DNA from 2 places in the Nonomuraea sp. NPDC050556 genome. Region 1 is predicted to be linked to the other one. Evidence: riboswitches for the same ligand, from Rfam matches in the RefSeq annotation. Region 1 holds a riboswitch; the other holds the start of a gene.
The links. Region 1 has a riboswitch for glycine ahead of gcvP (aminomethyl-transferring glycine dehydrogenase). Riboswitches for the same ligand answer to the same signal wherever they lie in the genome.
Positions count from the first base shown of each region.

Region 1 (7,082 bases):
GTGCCCGAGCTCCAGCAGCAGCTCCGCGAGCTGCTGCGCCGCCTCAGGCGCCAGCGCCGGATCGCCCGTGTCGATGACCGCGCGCAGCTCCTGCGCCGCCTCCTCCAGCTCGTCCACGCGCAGCGCCAGCCGCGCCAGCGCCAGGTGCGCCAGCGGCTGGTAGGCGTCGGTGCCGAGCCCGATGACGGCCTGCCAAGCGCCGCGCGCCTGCTCGTCCTTGTCCTCGCGCTCGAACCCCTGCGCCAGGTGGCACGCCGCCTGGGCTGCGAACTCCGGGTGCCCGGTGGCCAGCGCGGTGCGCGCCGCGGCGCGGGCGCCGTCGACGTCGCCGCTCTCCTCCAGCACCACCGCCAGCCCCACGGCCGCCTGCGCCCGGTCAGGGGCGTCCGGATCGGCGGCCAGCTCGGCCAGGATCGCGGCCGCTGCGCCGAGGTCGCCACTCTCCGCCAGGCGCCTGGCGGTGTCGAGCGGGGAGGTGTCGAGGTCTGAGGGCGACAAGAAGGCTCCTTCAAAGGCGATCGCCCCGAGCCTAACGACTCGGGGCGATCACGTCTCCCAACATGCCGGTAACCGCATCGAGCGGTCAGTCCTCGTAGGCCTCCAGCGGCGGGCAGGAGCACACCAGGTTGCGGTCGCCGTACGCCTGGTCGATGCGGCGCACCGGCGAGAAGTACTTGCCGTCGCGCAGCCCGTGCACCGGGTAGGCGGCCTCGGTGCGCGAGTAGGGGTGCGTCCACTCGTCGGCCACCAGCGACTCGGCCGTGTGCGGGGCGTTGCGCAGCGGGTTGTCCACCTTGTCGTAGGACCCGTCGCCGACCTTGGTGATCTCCGCGCGGATGGCCACCATGGCCTCGACGAAGCGGTCGAGCTCGGCGAGGTCCTCGCTCTCGGTCGGCTCGATCATGAGCGTCCCCGCGACGGGGAAGGACATGGTCGGCGCGTGGAAGCCGTAGTCGATGAGGCGCTTGGCCACGTCGTCCACGGTCACGCCGGTCTCCTTGGTGATCTGGCGCAGGTCGACGATGCACTCGTGCGCCACCAGCCCGCCGCGCCCGGTGTAGAGCACCGGGTAGTGCGGGGCGAGCCTGCGCGCCAGGTAGTTGGCCGACAGGATCGCCTGCTCGGTGGCCGCCTTGAGCCCGTCGCCGCCCATCATCCTGACGTACGCCCAGGAGATCGGGAGGATCCCGGCCGAGCCGTACGGCGCTGCCGAGACGGGACCCACCGGAGAGCCGTTGTGCAGCGGGTGGCCGGGCAGGAACTCCGCCAGGTGCGCGCGGACGGCCACCGGGCCGACGCCGGGACCGCCGCCGCCGTGCGGGATGCAGAACGTCTTGTGCAGGTTGAGGTGCGACACGTCGGCACCGAACTCGCCCGGCTTCGCGAGCCCGACCAGGGCGTTGAGGTTGGCGCCGTCGACGTAGACCTGGCCGCCCGCCTCGTGCACCTTGGCGCAGATCTCGGTGATGGTCTCCTCGTAGACGCCGTGCGTCGACGGGTAGGTCACCATGATCGCGGCCAGCGAGTCGCGGTGCTTGTCGATCTTGGCGTCGAGGTCGGCGAGGTCGACGTTGCCGTCGTCGTCGCAGGCCACCACGACCACGCGCATCCCGGCCATGACGGCGCTGGCGGCGTTGGTGCCGTGCGCCGAGGACGGGATCAGGCAGACGGTGCGCTCGGCGTGGCCGTTGGCCTCGTGGTAGGCGGCGATGGCCAGCAGCCCGGCGAACTCGCCCTGCGAGCCGGCGTTCGGCTGGATGGAGACCGCGTCGTAGCCGGTCACCTCGGCCAGCCAGCCCTCCAGCGTCTCGACGAGCTCCACGTATCCGGCGGCCTGCTCGATCGGCGCGAAGGGGTGGATCGCGGCGAACTCGGGCCAGGTGATGGGCTCCATCTCCGTGGTCGCGTTGAGCTTCATCGTGCACGAGCCGAGCGGGATCATCGAGCGGTCGAGCGCGATGTCCTTGTCCTGCAGCCTGCGCAGGTAGCGCAGCATGGAGGTCTCGGAGCGGTGGGTGTGGAAGACGGGGTGGGTCAGGTAGTCGGTCTCGCGCTCCAGCCCGGACGGCAGCGCCGTCACGTCCTCGCGGGTCACGAACGTGTCGAGCTCGTCGCGGCCGACGACCTCGCGCCCCAGCGCCGAGCCGAACGCGCCGAGAACGCGCGCCACGTCGCCCGTGGTCGTCTTCTCGTCGCAGGCGACGGTGACCCGGTCGTCGTCGACCTGCCACAGGTTGATCCCGAGCGCCGCTGCCTCGGCGACGACCTGGGCGGCCTTGCCTGGCACGGAGGCGGTCACCGTGTCGAAGAAGTGCTCGGTGACCGGGATGCCGCTGGAGGACAGGCCGAGGGCCAGGACGGCCGCGCGTGCGTGGGTGCGCTGGGCGATGCGGCGCAGCCCCTCGGGCCCGTGGTAGACGGCGTACATGCCGGCGATGACGGCCAGCAGCACCTGCGCGGTGCAGATGTTGCTCGTGGCCTTCTCGCGGCGGATGTGCTGCTCGCGCGTCTGCAGGGCCAGCCGGTAGGCCGGGTCGCCGTCGGCGTCGACGGACACGCCGACCAGGCGGCCGGGCATCTGCCGCTGCAGGCCCTCCTTGACCGCCATGAAGGCGGCGTGCGGGCCGCCGAACCCGAACGGCACGCCGAACCGCTGCGAGGTGCCGATCGCGATGTCGGCGCCGAGCGAACCCGGCGAGGCGATGACGGTCAGCGCCAGGAGGTCGGCGGCCGCCACGACCACGGCGCCCGCCTCGTGGGCGCGGGCGGCCAGCGGCGAGAAGTCGAAGACGCGGCCGGAGGCGCCGGGGTACTGCACCAGCACACCGAAACACTCGGGCAGGTCCTTGGCCAGGTCGGCGAAGACCAGCGAGATGCCCAGCGGCTTGGCCCGGGTGGCCAGCACGGCCTTGGTCTGCGGCAGCGCGTCGTTGTCGACGACGAAGACGTCGGACTTCACCTTGGAGGAGCGGCGCGCCAGCGTCATCGCCTCGGCCGCGGCCGTACTCTCGTCCAGCAGGGAGGCCCCGGCGACGTCGAGACCCGTCAGGTCGGAGATCACGGTCTGGAAGTTGAGCAGCGCCTCGAGGCGGCCCTGCGAGATCTCCGGCTGGTAGGGCGTGTAGGCGGTGTACCAGCCCGGGTTCTCCAGCAGGTTGCGCCTGATCACCGCGGGGGTGATCGTGTCGTAGTAGCCCAGGCCGATCATCGAGGTCATGACCTTGTTGCGGTCGGCCAGGGCGCGCAGCTCGGCGATCGCCTCGACCTCGCTGGCCGCCGGCGGCAGCTTCAGCTGGTCCTTGGCTCTGATCGCCTCCGGGACGGCCACGGCCACCAGATCGGCGACGGACTCGAAACCCACCGCCTCCAGCATGCGCTGCTGCTCGTCATCGGAAGGGCCGATATGACGCGTCGCGAAAGACGGGGATGACAGGTCGCTCATAAGGGAAGCCTCCTGAGGCTGTGGAGACCGACGCCGAGGCGTAGGCGTATGCCAAGGTCTCCCCCTCTGTCATCTGGACCTGAGAGCTTCACCCCCGCACGCGGGGGCTTGCACCTTCGGTGAGGCGCGCCTGGCTGGTGCGCCTGCTTTCCAGAGTTGCCTCGTCCGAGCGGTACCGGTTGCCTGAGAGATTCCGGGGAGGGTTGCTCCTTCGGCGCTCCGGCCTGGACCGGAGACTCTCCCGCACGGGGTCGTCAGCGTACTAAGCCTAGCCGATCCGGCGCGCGCGGCGGCGCTGGGCCAGCTCGTCAGCGGGGTGGTCGGCCGGGACCTCGTCCTCGACCGCCACCGGTTCCCCCGGCAGCTCCGCGAGCGATCCCTCGACCTCGCGCCAGACCCTGCCCAGCGCGATCCCGAACACGCCCTGCCCGCCCTGCAGCAGGTCGATGACCTCGTCGGCCGAGGTGCACTCGTAGACGCTGACACCGTCGCTCATGAGCGTGATCTGCGCGAGGTCGGCCACCCCGCGATCACGCAGATGTTGTACGGCCGCGCGTATCTGTTGCAGCGACACCCCGGTATCGAGGAGCCGCTTGACGACCTTGAGCACCAGGATGTCGCGGAAGCTGTAGAGCCGCTGCGAACCTGAGCCTTGCGCTGCTCTTATCGTGGGCTCCACCAGGCCGGTGCGCGCCCAGTAGTCGAGCTGCCTGTAGGTGATGCCCGCCGCCGCACAGGCCGTCGGGCCGCGATAGCCGATGTCGCCTGGAAGAGTCGAAGGCTGCTGGTCGAAGAGCAGGCCCTGCTCACCGGCACGCTGGCGCGCACTCTCGCGCCGTACCGGGTCTTCCTGGCCGGCCGTCTTTCCCTCGCCGCTGCTGACCGCCACGCGGACCTCCGGCTTTCTCTCATCCCGTGGCCTGATCTGGGGGTTCGTAAAAGCGCGACCACGAGTTTCACTTGCACCGTAGGACCGTGACCATCCGCAGTCAACGATCCCGCCCGGCGCGTCGTGAAGCGTAAATGCTCCGAAATAGATACCCCGTCCGGGGAACCCCTATCCAGACCCTTACCCCGCCCGCCCGAAGTCCTCTGGCGTGATGTTGTCAAGGAACTCCCTGAACTTCTCCACCTCGTCTTCCTGGTCATCGGGGATGATGACCCCGGCCTCCTGGACGACCTCCTCGCTGGCGTAGATCCGCGCGCCGGTGCGGAGAGCCAGAGCGATGGAATCGGAGGGCCTTGCGGACACCTCCACGCCGTTGGAGAAGACGAGATCGGCGAAGAAGATGCCGTCACGCAGAGCCACGATGTTGACGGCTCTGAGTCCTACGCCGAGGGCGCTGAGGACGTCGCGGAAAAGATCGTGGGTGAGCGGCCTCGGGGGCGGCTCCTCCGCTTGGGCGAGCGCGATGGCGGTCGCTTCGGTCATGCCAATCCAGATGGGAAGAAACCGCTCCCCCTGCGCCTCCTTGAGCAAGACGATCGGCTGATTTGTGGGCATTTCCACCCGAACGCCCACAACCTCCATCTGCAACACGGGCTGCTCCGAATTCGCTGGTGACCGGTCTTACGCAATTCAACGTAACACCCGGGGGGCCTGGAATGTCCCGCCGGACGGTCATCCGCCCGGAACCCCCGCTTCGCCAGCTCCCGCCCAGCCCCGTGGACCTCCCGCTCACACCCTTGGCCGCCGCCCTCTCACGGGCACGAACCCCTTGGCCGCCCGCCGTATCCACGGGCCGCGCCCGCGTGTGGGATGCCGACGGATGCGCCCCACCGCCTTCTGCGGGCCACAGGCACACGTCCTCATGCGGTCAGCGCACCGAGCGGTCCTTGCCCGCGTTGGGAGGCCAGGTGACCACATAGGGCGGCACCACGCCACCAGGGCAATCGTCAGGCGCGCCTGCGAGCGGTGGTCAACGCCCCAAGGACGCCTGAGGGTGGGTGGTCAGCCGCCCAGGACGTTTCTGACGCCCGTACGCACGAGAGAAGCATGCAGCTCCAGCAGCAGCCCCGACAGCTCCCTGGCGACCTCGTCCGCCTCCCCGATCGCCCCAGGGGCCCGGCGCTTGAGGATCGGCGCCACCGTCTGCTCCACCAGCCCGCACTCCCGCTCCGCCGCCGCCTTGACCGCGCGCAGATGCCGGGCGTGCAGCCCGAACTTGGCAAGCGCCCCCACGCTGCGCGCCACCGCCAGCGCCTCGGCGTCATAGCGCCGGGCCCCCGACGGCAGCAGGCCGTAGTCCTCGAGCTCGCTGAGCGTCTCCTCCTCCAGCCCCGCCGCCTCCAGCAGCTCGGCACGGCTCAGCCGTACCTCATGGGGCTCCTGGAGGGCGCGCGGCCGCCCCAGCGCCTCGGTCATCTTGTCCTTGATGACCCGGAGCGGCAGGTAGTGGTCGCGTTGCTCGGTGAGGATGAAGCGCAGTTGCTCCACGTGCATGTGGGTGAACTTGCGGTAGCCGGAGGGGCTGCGCTCCGGCTCGATGAGGCCCTCGCCCTCCAAGAAGCGGATCTTGGAGATGGTGACGTCGGGGAACTCGCCCTGGAGCAGGGCGAGCACCTCCCCGATGCTCATGTGCGAGCGTGCTACCTGAGCACCCATACCGGTCAAGCGCCCCGCATGAGGAAGACGAGGCGGAACTTCCCGATCTGGACCTCGTCGCCCGCGTGCAGCGGGACCTCTTCGATGCGCTCCCTGTTGACGTAGGTGCCGTTGAGGCTGCCCACGTCGCGTACGGAGAACAGGCCGCCCGGGTGCCGGTAGAACTCGACGTGCCGCCGCGAGACGGTGATGTCGTCGAGGAAGATGTCGCTCTCCGGGTGGCGGCCCGTGGTCGTCAGGTCCTTGTCGAGCAGGAACCTGCTGCCCGCGTTGGGACCGCGCATGACGATGAGCAGAGCCGTGCCAGGGGGCAGGTTCTCGACGGCCGCCCGCTCGGCGAGCAGCGTCTCACCCGTCTCCGCTTCGTACGCCTCGATTCCCGCGACGGAGATCGTCGAGGTGGTGTCCCCCGCGACCTCGCCCCTGGTCAGTGGTGACCCGCAACGGGAACAGAAACGGGCATCCTCGGGATTGGCATGCCCGCACTGCGTGCAGTAGACGCTCGGCATCGATCGGCTCGGCCTCCTACCGCGAGGACGCGGCAACGGCGTCTCGCTTCTTGTGCTTCTCAAGTTGCGAATGTCGCAACATACGCGGATGAGCAGCGAAGGTCAAGGCGGGGCGCTGGACGACAGTGTTCGGACGGTGACAAAGTTACCGCTGCCCGCACCCCGGGTCTACGCCGCCGCGCTTGTTGATCCTACCGGTGTTCTGTCACGGCGTTCCAGCCGCTTGCTCCACGACGCGGGCCCACCTTTCCAGCAACGTCTGGGCGGCGTCGACGTCCTGCCCCTCGGCCCACAGATCGGTCACGGGCTCGGACGCCGCCGGTATGATCAGCACCCAGCCCTCGTCCGTGATCACCCGTACCCCGTCGGTCGTCTCCACCCGCGACCCCTCGGCCGCCTCGATGACCGACCGCATGACCGCGCCCTTGGCCGCCCAAGGAGTGGGTACGGCCCGCTTCAGCAGTTTGGCCTCGGGGATCCTCGCGTCGATCTGGCTCAGCGACAGCCGGGTGCGTGACACCAGCCC
Region 1 is NZ_JBITGU010000001.1:2,010,761-2,017,842, forward strand. It holds gene ACIBG8_RS10080 (tetratricopeptide repeat protein) at 1-498, opposite strand, end outside; gene gcvP (aminomethyl-transferring glycine dehydrogenase) at 584-3,442, opposite strand; glycine riboswitch at 3,603-3,696, opposite strand; gene ACIBG8_RS10090 (MerR family transcriptional regulator) at 3,711-4,331, opposite strand; gene ACIBG8_RS10095 (bifunctional nuclease family protein) at 4,512-4,982, opposite strand; gene ACIBG8_RS10100 (MerR family transcriptional regulator) at 5,394-6,020, opposite strand; gene ACIBG8_RS10105 (FHA domain-containing protein) at 6,053-6,556, opposite strand; gene ACIBG8_RS10110 (sugar phosphate nucleotidyltransferase) at 6,762-7,082, opposite strand, start outside.

Region 2 (7,082 bases), on a different contig from region 1:
ACCCGATCTCGATCAACGGTGACGGGACGAGCGCCGACCACGCGACGACGTTCACGCTGACGGTCGGGTCCGACCAGGGCACGACCTGGAAGCCGTGGACGGCCTACGCCACCGGGGCCGTGGTGACCTACCAGGGCGTCAGCTACCGCTGCCGCCAGGGACACACCTCACAGCCTGGCTGGGAGCCGCCCAACGTGCTCGCGCTGTGGCTGCCCATCTAAGGAGACCCTGCTAGGGGCGGGCGCCCGGTTCTCACTTCGTGGAGTGGGAACCGGGCGCCCTTAGGTTTTCCCGCATCCTGAGCAGCAGGGCCGTCGCCTGGTCCTTCTCCTCCTCGGTGAAGCCGTCGAGCAGGCGGGCCCCGACCTTGCCGTAGAGCGGCATCACCCAGGGCAGCAGCGCCTTGCCCGCCTCCGTCGGCACGACGACGCTGGAGCGGCGGTCGTCGGGATTCGCCTCCCGCGTCACGAGCCCCTTGGCCACCAGCCGGTCGACGAGCCTGGACATGCCCGCCGTGTCGGTGCCGACGAGCTGGGCGAGCTGGATCTGGGTGTTCTCCCCCAGCGCGACCCGCATCAGCACCGCCCCCTGCTGGGTCGTGAGCCCGAGCTCGTCGAGCTCCGCCTCCAGTGCCGTACGCAGCAGCCGGGCGAGCTGCGGGATCAGGGAAGGAGCTGCCTCACCAAACATGTCTAGACAATAATTGTCATGACAGCTAATCTCAAGCATATGCGGATTTCGATCATCGGAGGTGGCATCGGCGGACTCTGCCTGGCGCAGGGCCTTCGCGCCAAGGGCATCGACGCCACCGTGTACGAGACCTCCCCGCGCCCCCTCGACCAGGGATGGCGCCTCACGCTCAAGGAAGAGGGCACCAGGGCGCTGCGCGCCTGCCTGCCCGGCGACCTCTACGCCCGCGTCCTGGACAGCGCGATCCGGCCGGCGACACGCATGGCCTTCATGGACCACCGGCTGGTCCCCAAGTTCGTCAAGCCCATACCGCCGGTCGAGGGCCACATCGGCATCAACAGGACCGTGTTGCGCTCGATCCTGGCGACCGGTCTGAACCTCCAGATCCGGACATGCGCCTCATTCGACGGCCCTACAGCTCATTTCACCGACGGGACCTCGGCCACCGCGGACCTGCTGGTCGGCGCGGACGGCACCGACTCCGTCGTACGCCGCCAACTCCTGCCCACCGCCGCCCTGGACGACCTCGGGAGCGCCGTCTACGGGGTGACCCCGTTCGAGACGCTGGACGGCGTGCCCGACCTGCTGGTGGACACGTTCAACCGGATCACGGGGCCGGACGGCTCCGCCGTGTCGATCGCGACGTGCCGCCCCGGCGACTACTTCACCTGGACCCTGACCGGCACCCTCACGGACGACTGGCACCCTGCCGTACGGAAGATCATCGCCGATGCGACGACGACGTTCCCGATCAGGCTCCGCAGCGCGCGGCCCGTTTCCTCGTGGGACGTGGCAGGTGTGACGCTGCTCGGAGATGCGATCCACACCATGTCCCCGGGACGCGGCGAGGGCGCCAACACCGCCCTGCGCGACGCCCGCCTGCTGGTGGAAGCGGTGCTTTCCGGGGATGTGCGAGGGTATGAGGAGGAGATGCTGCGCTACGGCTTCGCCATGGTGGCCGCCTCCCGCGAATCCCCTTTTATGCGCACATGACAGGAGGCCGGGGTGGGCGAGACGACCGTTGACGAGGTGATGGCCGAGCTGGCCGAGCTCGGGGACCCGAGGTCCCGCGAGATCAACGAGAGGCATGGCGACGACCACGCCGTGAACCTCGGCAACTTGCGCGCCCTCGCCAAGCGCCTGAAGACCCAGCAGGATCTCGCCCGCGAGCTCTGGGCGACCGGCGACAGCGCGGCCAGGCTCCTGTCCCTTCTCATCTGCCGCCCCAAGTCCTTCGACCGCGACGAGCTGGACACCATGCTGCGCCAGGCCCGCACCCCCAAGGTGCAGGACTGGCTGGTGAACTACGTGGTGAAGAAGCACCCGGCGGTGGAGGAGCTACGCCTGGCGTGGTTCGCCGACCCGGATCCCGTGGTCGCCAGCGCCGGTTGGGCCCTGACCACGGAACGCGTCACTAAGCGGCCCGAGGGCCTGGACCTCCCGGCGCTGCTCGACATCATCGAGGCCCGGATGAAGGACGCCCCTGACCGCCTGCAGTGGGCGATGAACCACTGCCTGGCCCAGATCGGCATCGACCACCCCGCGCAGCGCAGCCGGGCGATGGACATCGGCGAGCGGCTGGAGGTCCTCAAGGACTATCCGACGCCCCCGGGCTGCACGTCCCCGTACGCCCCGATCTGGATCACCGAGCTGGTCCGCCGCCAACTCCCGGATAAATCGCGATAAAGGGCAAGGAAGGGACACGCGGGACGGGCGAACTTCTCGGCAAACAGTGCCCTCTCTGCGAGGCAATGCCCGAAATAGGCGGATGAATCCCCTTTAGGCTCCCCGGAAGCCAACAAGGAGGTGCTCACCCGCGTGTCGTCCGACCCCGTTCTCATCGCCGCACTCGTCGCCGTCTGCATCGTGGCAGCCCGCCTGCTGACCCGCCGTCTCCGCCTCCCGCCCACCGTCCCGCTCGTCCTGCTGGGCCTCGTCATCGGCGCGCTCCCCTGGGTCCCGCGGGTGGAGCTCGACCCGCAGTTCGTGCTCGCCGTACTCATCCCGCCGATCATCTACCACCACGCGGCCCACAGGAGCGCCCCTAGGGAGGCCCGAGCCGTCCTCGGTCCCATCACGGCGGCCGGGATCGGCCTCACCCTGGTCACCGCGGCAGCCGTCGCCGCCGTCGCGCGCCTCCTGCTCCCCGAAGTTCCCTGGGGCGCCGCCCTGGCGCTCGGCGCAGCCGTGGCCCCCACCGACGGCCACGCGCTCGTCCGGCTCGGCCACCGGCCCCTGCTGCGCGGCGAGAGCCTGATCGGCGAGGGCGTCGCGCTGGTGTTGTTCGCTGTGGCGCTGGAGCAGATGGAGCAGGGCGTCGACGTCTGGCACGCCACCGCCCAGCTCGCCGGCGCGATCGCAGGAGGGGCCGCGCTCGGCGTGGCGTTCGGCTGGCTGGTCGTACGGATGCGCCGCTTCGCCAAGGACCCCGGCACGCTCCTGGTCCTCTCCCTGGCCACGCCGTACGCTGCGCACTTCAGCGCCGAGCACCTCGGCCTGTCCGCCCCGCTGGCCACCGTGGCCGCCGGGTTCTACGTCGGCGCACGCGGCCGCGACCTGCACACCCCGGCTCGGGCGACCGAGCGGATCAGCTGGCAGGTGCTGGTGTTCCTGCTCGGCGGCGCGATAGCCGTACTCCTCGGCCTCGAACTGCGCGACCTGCTCGCACCCACCTCGGGACTCCCGCTCGGCGCGGTCGCCCTGGCCACGGCGGCCGTGCTGGTGATCGCGCTGGCGCTGCGCTGGGTGGCCGGGCTGGCGATCTGCCGCGACATGCTGGCCGGGTTCACGCTGGGCGGCTCGCGCGGCGCGGTCACGCTGGCCCTGGCGCTGGCGATCCCGGCGGTGACCGGGCGTTCTGCGCTGGTGTTCGTGGCCGCCGCCGTCGTGCTGTGCAGCGGCCTGGCCCTGCTCGCGCTGAGCCCGGCGGCAGAGGAGCGGCCGGTCGAGGAGGAGCGACGGGCCAGGCAGTCCGCGGTGTCCGCCGCGATCAGGCGGCTCGACCAGGTGGCCGGACGGCTGGGTTTGGACCGCGGCACGATCTGGGCGCAACGCCAGGTGCTCACCCTGGAGGCGAACTGCGGCGAGCTGCGCGACCTGCGCAGCGAGCTGGCGATGGCCCAGCGGGAGACGCTGGGTCAGTTGTACGCCGAGGGCACGATCGGCGCAGGCACCCTGCACACGCTCACCGAGGAGATCGATCTGCGTGATCCGCACTCGACGACTTCACCTTGACCCGCCGTGACGGCTAGGCTTGCCGTGACACCGATGAACCCGTGCGGGAGAGTGTCCTGGCATCCGGCCAGGACCCCTGAAGGAGCAAGCCCTCCCCGCAAACCTCTCAAGGCAAAGGACCGTACGGGCCAGGGTGACCTCTGGAAAGCAGGCCTTGAGGGTCTCGCCGAAGGTGAAAGTCCGGCCAAAACTCCGGGCGAAACTCTCAGGCATCATGACAGAGGGGGAGGATCCTGGCATCCGACCCTGCCTCTGAGGTGCGAACACATGGCACGACCGACACCGCTGCGAGACGTACACGAGAGTCTCGGCGCGACCCTGACCGACTTCGCCGGCTGGCTGATGCCGCTGCGCTACGGGAGCGAGTCAGCCGAGCACAACGCCGTCCGCACCGCGGCCGGGCTGTTCGACCTCTCGCACATGGGCGAGATCTTCGTGACCGGGCCGCAGGCGGGCGAGGCGCTCGACTACGCGCTGGTCGGCCACCTGTCGGCGCTGGCGCCCGGCCGCGCCCGCTACACCATGATCGTGAACGAGGCCGGCGGGGTGCTGGACGACCTGATCGTCTACCGCCTGGCCGACGAGGAGTTCATGGTCGTCGCCAACGCCTCCAACTACGAGCTCGTCGCTTCCGAGCTGCTCGAGCGGGCGAAGCCGTACGACGCGGTGGTCGATGACCGCTCGGAGCAGTACGCGCTGATCGCCGTGCAGGGGCCGCGCGCCCAGGAGATCCTGGAGACGCTGACCGACGCCGACCTGGCGGGGCTCAAGTACTACGCCGGGCTGCCGGGCCTGGTCGACGGGCGCGAGGCGCTGATCGCGCGCACCGGATACACCGGTGAGGATGGGTTCGAGCTGTTCGTCGCCAACCAGGACGCCGTTCCGCTGTGGAACGCGCTGCTCGCTGCGGGCTCGGGTTTCGGCCTGATTCCGGCAGGTCTGTCCTCCAGGGACACGCTCAGGCTGGAGGCGGGCATGCCGCTGTACGGCAACGAGCTCAGCACCAGCCTGACCCCGTTCGACGCGGGGCTGGGGCGAGTGGTGAAATTCGACAAGCCAGGCGACTTCGTGGGCAGGGCGGCCCTTGAGCCTCTCAAGGACATCCCGCCCACGCGCCGCCGGGTGGGTCTCGTCGCGCGGGGCCGCAGGGTTCCGCGCCACGGATACCCGGTTGTCGCTGATGGTCAGGTGGTCGGCGAGGTCACCAGCGGTGCGCCTTCCCAGAGCCTGGGCAAGCCCATCGCGATGGCGTATGTCGACAATGGGGTAAATGAAGGTCTGGCCGTGGACATCCGGGGCAGCCATGAGGCAATGGACCTGGTTGAGCTGCCTTTCTACAGGAGGAAGTAAGTGAGCAACATCCCTGACGACCTGAGCTACACCAAGGAGCACGAGTGGGTCGCCGGCATCGACGACGGCCTGACCGTGACGGTGGGCATCACCGCCTACGCCGCTGAGGCGCTGGGCGACGTCGTCTACGTGCAGCTTCCCGAGGTCGGCGCCACCGTCGAGGCGGGCGACTCGATCGGCGAGGTCGAGTCGACCAAGTCGGTGAGCGAGATCTACGCCCCGGTCGGCGGCGAGATCGTCGAGGTCAACCAGACCGTCGTGGACACGCCTGACCTGGTCAACAACGACCCGTACGGCGAGGGCTGGATGTTCCGCGTCCGGATGACGGGCGACCCCGAGGACCTGCTGTCCGCCGAGGAGTACAACGCCCTCACCTCCGGCGAGTCGTAGAATTACGGCCGGGGCCGTTATAAGGCCCCGGCTTCCCCCATAGCGCGAAGGGCGCACATCAATGGCGATCAGCGTCTTCGATCTCTTCAAGATCGGCATCGGACCGTCGAGCTCGCACACCGGCGGCCCGATGGCGGCCGCCCACAAGTTCGCCCGCGGCCTGTCCGACGACAACCTCCTTTCCGGGGTGGCTCGCGTCGAGGCCATCCTGTACGGCTCGCTGGGCCTGACCGGCAAGGGCCACGGCAGCGACAAGGCCGTCCTGCTCGGCCTGTCCGGCGAGAAGCCCGAGCTGGTCGACGTCGACAGCATCGACGGCAGGCTCGCCGAGATGCGCGCTTCCGGAACCATCAAGCTGTACGGCACGCACGAGATCCCCTTCGTGGTCGGCGAGGACCTCGTCTTCGAACGCAAGATCTCCCTGCCTGAGCACCCGAACGGGATGCGTTTCACCGCTTTCGCCGCCGACGGGTCGGTCGTGCGGGAGAAGGTGTACTTCTCGGTGGGCGGCGGCTTCGTCGTCGACGAGAACGCCACGGGCGCCGACCGCATCAAGCCGGACGACACGGTCCTGCCGTACCCCTTCGCCTCCGCCGAGGAGCTGCTCAAGCACTGCTCCAACACCGGGCTGTCGATCTCGGGGCTGATGCTGGAGAACGAGAAGGCCTTCGGCCGCACCGAGGCGGAGATCCGCTCCGGCATCTGCGAGCTGTGGGACGTCATGTCGTCCTGCGTGGAGCGCGGGATCGCCAAGGAGGGCGTGCTGCCCGGCGGTCTCAAGGTCCGGCGGCGGGCCCACGGGTTGCACCGGAGGCTGCAGGTGGAGTCGCCGGAGAAGGACCCGCTGCAGACGATGGACTGGGTGTCACTGTTCGCCCTAGCGGTCAACGAGGAGAACGCGGCAGGCGGCCGAATCGTCACCGCCCCGACGAACGGCGCAGCCGGCATCGTGCCCGCCGTACTGACGTATTACAAACGTTTCACCCCAGCACCAACAGACGACGGAATCGTCCGTTTTCTGCTGACAGCAGCCGCCATTGGCGTCCTCTTCAAGGAAAACGCCTCCATTTCCGGCGCCGAGGTGGGCTGCCAGGGCGAAGTGGGCTCAGCCTGCTCGATGGCCGCCGCGGGCCTGACCGAGGTATTGGGCGGCACCCCGGAGCAGGTGGAGAACGCGGCGGAGATCGGCATCGAACACAACCTGGGCCTGACCTGCGACCCGATCGGCGGATTGGTCCAGATCCCGTGCATCGAACGGAACGCGGTGGCGTCCATCAAGGCCATTACCGCGGCGAGAATCGCGTTGCGGGGGGACGGCAAGCATTTCGTCTCGCTGGACAAGGCGATTCATACAGTCCGCACTACTGGTGCGGACATGTCCAGCCGCTACAAGGAGACCGCCCGTGGCGGCCTCGCCG
Region 2 is NZ_JBITGU010000002.1:268,163-275,244, forward strand. It holds gene ACIBG8_RS19300 (M4 family metallopeptidase) at 1-221, shown strand, start outside; gene ACIBG8_RS19305 (MarR family winged helix-turn-helix transcriptional regulator) at 253-690, opposite strand; gene ACIBG8_RS19310 (FAD-dependent oxidoreductase) at 730-1,683, shown strand; gene ACIBG8_RS19315 (DNA alkylation repair protein) at 1,723-2,376, shown strand; gene ACIBG8_RS19320 (cation:proton antiporter) at 2,509-3,924, shown strand; glycine riboswitch at 3,959-4,056, shown strand; gene gcvT (glycine cleavage system aminomethyltransferase GcvT) at 4,192-5,274, shown strand; gene gcvH (glycine cleavage system protein GcvH) at 5,275-5,664, shown strand; gene ACIBG8_RS19335 (L-serine ammonia-lyase) at 5,726-7,082, shown strand, end outside.
Region 2: linked by a shared signal. The riboswitch ahead of gcvT (glycine cleavage system aminomethyltransferase GcvT) and the one ahead of gcvP (aminomethyl-transferring glycine dehydrogenase) in region 1 are both predicted to bind glycine.